Regions from separate parts of the Neobacillus sp. D3-1R genome, predicted to be linked through region 2. Evidence: a T-box and tRNA genes for the amino acid it is inferred to sense, from the RefSeq annotation. Region 2 holds a T-box; the other holds one or more tRNA genes.
What was found. The T-box of region 2 lies ahead of ACSBPO_RS16755 (valine--tRNA ligase). A T-box ahead of a tRNA ligase gene usually reads a tRNA of that ligase, here a tRNA-Val.
Positions count from the first base shown of each region.

Region 1 (2,437 bases), 1.3 Mb from region 2:
CGGAAAGACCCCGTGGAGCTTTACTGTAGCCTGATATTGAATTTTGGTACAGCTTGTACAGGATAGGTAGGAGCCTGAGAAGCCGGAGCGCCAGCTTCGGTGGAGGCGTCGGTGGGATACTACCCTGGCTGTATTGAAATTCTAACCCGCACCCCTCTATCGGGGTGGGAGACAGTGTCAGGTGGGCAGTTTGACTGGGGCGGTCGCCTCCTAAAGAGTAACGGAGGCGCCCAAAGGTTCCCTCAGAATGGTTGGAAATCATTCGTAGAGTGTAAAGGCACAAGGGAGCTTGACTGCGAGACCTACAAGTCGAGCAGGGACGAAAGTCGGGCTTAGTGATCCGGTGGTTCCGCATGGAAGGGCCATCGCTCAACGGATAAAAGCTACCCCGGGGATAACAGGCTTATCTCCCCCAAGAGTCCACATCGACGGGGAGGTTTGGCACCTCGATGTCGGCTCATCGCATCCTGGGGCTGTAGTCGGTCCCAAGGGTTGGGCTGTTCGCCCATTAAAGCGGTACGCGAGCTGGGTTCAGAACGTCGTGAGACAGTTCGGTCCCTATCCGTCGTGGGCGTAGGAAATTTGAGAGGAGCTGTCCTTAGTACGAGAGGACCGGGATGGACGCACCGCTGGTGTACCAGTTGTCTTGCCAAAGGCATCGCTGGGTAGCTATGTGCGGACGGGATAAGTGCTGAAAGCATCTAAGCATGAAGCCCCCCTCAAGATGAGATTTCCCATAGCGTAAGCTAGTAAGAACCCTGAAAGATGATCAGGTTGATAGGTCAGAGGTGGAAGCGCGGTGACGTGTGGAGCTGACTGATACTAATCGTTCGAGGACTTAACCAAAACATTTGGATATCCAAATAAGGCAAACTTGTTTTTACTTCTTCTAATACATTATCTAGTTTTGAGGGAATAAGACTTTTTCACGTAAGTGAAAAGAGTTTACCTCAACAAAATAGTCTGGTGGCGATGGCGAGAAGGTCACACCCGTTCCCATACCGAACACGGAAGTTAAGCTTCTCAGCGCCGATGGTAGTTGGAGGATTCCTCCTGTGAGAGTAGGACGTCGCCAGGCTTAAAAATATGGAGGATTAGCTCAGCTGGGAGAGCATCTGCCTTACAAGCAGAGGGTCGGCGGTTCGATCCCGTCATCCTCCACCAAAGTTTTTTCGCGATAGCGAAAAGAACTTTCTTTAATTTTTTGCGATAGTAAAAAGATCTATCCTTAAAATTTATATATTATAAATTTACTTTTTTATGCCGGTGTAGCTCAATTGGTAGAGCAACTGACTTGTAATCAGTAGGTTGGGGGTTCAAGTCCTCTCGCCGGCACCACTTTTTTTTCGAACGAGCTATGTACTCAATCGGAATTCTGTGAGCCATTAGCTCAGTCGGTAGAGCATCTGACTTTTAATCAGAGGGTCGAAGGTTCGAGTCCTTCATGGCTCACCAAGTTTTTTTACGAAAGTAAAAAGAACTAGTTTTTTTACGACAGTAAAATAAACTATCATATGCGGGTGTGGCGGAATTGGCAGACGCACCAGACTTAGGATCTGGCGCCGCAAGGCGTGGGGGTTCGACTCCCTTCACCCGCACCATGTTTTTCAATACAAAAGAAATATACCATAAGATGCGGAAGTAGTTCAGTGGTAGAACACCACCTTGCCAAGGTGGGGGTCGCGGGTTCGAATCCCGTCTTCCGCTCCAAAGTAGTGCCGGGGTGGCGGAACTGGCAGACGCACAGGACTTAAAATCCTGCGGTAGGTGACTACCGTACCGGTTCGATTCCGGTCCTCGGCACCAAGTTTTTTTCGACAGAAAAAAACCAAGATATTTTTGATAACTTAAAGATAAGAATAAAATGCGCCCGTAGCTCAATTGGATAGAGCGTCTGACTACGGATCAGAAGGTTATGGGTTCGACTCCTTTCGGGCGCGCCATATGAACGGGAAGTAGCTCAGCTTGGTAGAGCACTTGGTTTGGGACCAAGGGGTCGCAGGTTCGAATCCTGTCTTCCCGACCATTAATTTAATCATATTAATTTCCTGGGGTCTTAGCTCAGCTGGGAGAGCGCCTGCCTTGCACGCAGGAGGTCAGGGGTTCGATCCCCCTAGACTCCACCAAAAAACTTATTGACAACTATTGATAATATTGATATTATATAAAAGTTGTCTCTGAAAACATTGTTCTTTGAAAACTAAACAACCAAACATTAACAAAGGTAAGGCTTCTATTATAGAAGTTTTAAAAAAAGCCAGAGTAAACTTTATGAGCTATATCAAACACTTTATTGGAGAGTTTGATCCTGGCTCAGGACGAACGCTGGCGGCGTGCCTAATACATGCAAGTCGAGCGAATCTTTAGGAGCTTGCTCCTGAAGGTTAGCGGCGGACGGGTGAGTAACACGTGGGCAACCTACCTGTAAGACTGGGAT
Region 1 is NZ_CP197471.1:4,566,825-4,569,261, forward strand. Features, by position in the region: rRNA gene ACSBPO_RS22945 (23S ribosomal RNA) at 1-846, shown strand, start outside; rRNA gene rrf (5S ribosomal RNA) at 963-1,078, shown strand; tRNA gene ACSBPO_RS22955 (tRNA-Val) at 1,089-1,164, shown strand; tRNA gene ACSBPO_RS22960 (tRNA-Thr) at 1,263-1,338, shown strand; tRNA gene ACSBPO_RS22965 (tRNA-Lys) at 1,380-1,455, shown strand; tRNA gene ACSBPO_RS22970 (tRNA-Leu) at 1,517-1,601, shown strand; tRNA gene ACSBPO_RS22975 (tRNA-Gly) at 1,636-1,710, shown strand; tRNA gene ACSBPO_RS22980 (tRNA-Leu) at 1,718-1,806, shown strand; tRNA gene ACSBPO_RS22985 (tRNA-Arg) at 1,867-1,943, shown strand; tRNA gene ACSBPO_RS22990 (tRNA-Pro) at 1,950-2,026, shown strand; tRNA gene ACSBPO_RS22995 (tRNA-Ala) at 2,051-2,126, shown strand; rRNA gene ACSBPO_RS23000 (16S ribosomal RNA) at 2,291-2,437, shown strand, end outside.
Region 1: it has a tRNA-Val gene. The T-box ahead of ACSBPO_RS16755 (valine--tRNA ligase) is inferred to sense a tRNA for this amino acid. The anticodon was not compared.

Region 2 (2,437 bases):
CATATACTTCTCCCGTTTCTTTGTGGTACCAAGCTGGGATACGGTGTCCCCACCATAATTGACGCGAAATACACCAGTCACGAATATTCTCCATCCAACGCATATACGTATTCTCAAAACGGTCAGGTACGAAATTCACTTTGCTTTCTTTGCTCTGTAAAGCAATAGCTTCATCGGCTAAAGGCTGCATTTTTACAAACCATTGTGTAGAAAGATACGGTTCCACAACGGCACCGCTACGCTCTGAGTGACCAACTGAATGTAAATGCTCTTCGATTTTAAATAGTACGCCTTGTTCCTGTAGATCTTTAACGATTTGCTTACGGCATTCGAAACGATCCATGCCTTGGTAAGTACCAGCATTTGCATTCATCGTGCCATCTTCATTCATAACTAAAACTCTTTCAAGATTGTGACGGTTTCCGATTTCGAAGTCGTTCGGATCATGTGCAGGAGTAATTTTTACAGCCCCTGAACCGAATTCCATATCCACATAGTCATCACCAACAATCGGAATTTCCCTTCCTGTAATTGGAAGTTTTACAGTTTTCCCAATTAAGTGCTTATAGCGATCATCTTCTGGATGAACGGCTACCGCTGTATCACCAAGCATTGTTTCTGGGCGAGTTGTCGCAACATCAATTGTGCCACTACCGTCAGTTAATGGGTAATGCATATGATAAAACGCACCCTGAACATCCTTGTATATAACTTCAATATCGGATAATGCTGTCTTTGTGGAAGGGTCCCAGTTAATAATGCGCTCACCACGGTAAATTAAGCCTTTACGATAAAGCGATACGAATACTTCACGAACTGCATCGGATAGTCCCTCATCTAAGGTAAAACGCTCACGGCTATAGTCTAATCCTAAACCAACCTTTGACCATTGCTGACGGATATGGCTAGCATATTCTTCTTTCCATTTCCATGTTTCTTCTACAAATTTTTCACGACCAAGATCGTAACGGCTTTTTCCTTCACTACGAAGCTTTTCTTCTACCTTTGCTTGGGTAGCAATCCCAGCATGGTCCATACCAGGAAGCCATAATACATCATAGCCCTGCATACGCTTCATACGAGTCAAAATATCCTGTAAGGTTGTATCCCAGGCATGACCTAAATGCAGTTTTCCTGTAACGTTTGGTGGTGGAATCACAATCGTATATGGTTGCTTTTCTTGTTCACTCTTCGCTTCGAAAAATTTTCCAGATAACCACCATTCATAACGGCCTTTTTCAATGGACTTCGGGTCGTACTTGGTTGGCATCGTTAATTCCTTAGTTTCCATAAAATTTCCTCCTTGTTAAGATGCGTAAGCGCCTTGGTCAGCCCCGACAAGCAAATGTTCTCTAAGTCATGAAGTCGTTTTTTGACTTCTTGGCTTAGTGGTTATTTGACCAAGGGAGAAATGATTTATTTTCTTCCCTCGAGGGGCTAGGCGCTGCAGCTCGATTTAAAAAAATAAAAAAACTCCATTCGCCTAATAAAAGGACGAATGGAGTTATATTCGCGGTACCACCTTTTTTCCAATTAGAAAAAAACTAATTGGCTCTCAAGTTAGTTAGATAACGGTCTATTCCGTCTTCCATTACTAGGAAAAAATTCCGTTGACAGAAGAAGCTCCAGGGTGACTTTCCAATGGGTCTATTTAGGAAATTCTCAGCTATTATTTCCCTCTCTTTAAATAGAGTACCAAAGTACTTTCCCTATCCAAGCATTTAATTAAAATTTATATAGCTATACTACCGAAAAAAAGGTTATGTCGTCAATCATGATTTCCTATTTTTTTATAATTTATTCAAAAAAGGAATTTTGGTGTCCCAAAAATACTAGGCACTTTCTAAAGATTTACATCATAGACTGTTATAAAATAGGTAAAGGGGGATTTGAAACATGCGCAAATACAACCCTTATACATTACCACCTTGGTTAAGAAAAGTTAGAGCCGTATGTAATCAGTTCATCATCCCATTTTGTATTTTCCAAGGAATCAGAACGATCTTTTTCCCGACTACTTTTGATGTTTTACTTTTAAGTATCTTTATTTTAGTAGCCATCGCTTTATGGATGGAAGTAATTTAAAGGAGCCTGCCAGTTTATTCTGGGGCTCCTTCTTTTTGTTGCTTTGCTTTCATCTCAATTTCTGTCATTCGCATGACTACGTATTCTGTATTCTTCATATGCCAATATTTTCGTTGCAGCCTTTTTGAAAACTTAAACTCGTTTTTCTTTCCTTTTACTTGAATGTATTCTTTAATTAAACGAATCATCGGAGTTGGATAAGCAAAATAACTAAAAAATAAATGTTTTTCCTCTTCCTTAAACGGGAAATATTTAAAATAACCGTCATATAGCCAAGTGATCGCTTCCTCAGACTGTCTAGGCTGACCTTTTAATGCCCTATGCAAAACCGGAAGGACATCATGAATCGGAG
Region 2 is NZ_CP197471.1:3,251,773-3,254,209, forward strand. Features, by position in the region: gene ACSBPO_RS16755 (valine--tRNA ligase) at 1-1,291, opposite strand, end outside; T-box leader at 1,488-1,725, opposite strand; gene ACSBPO_RS16760 (hypothetical protein) at 1,897-2,085, shown strand; gene ysxE (spore coat protein YsxE) at 2,100-2,437, opposite strand, start outside.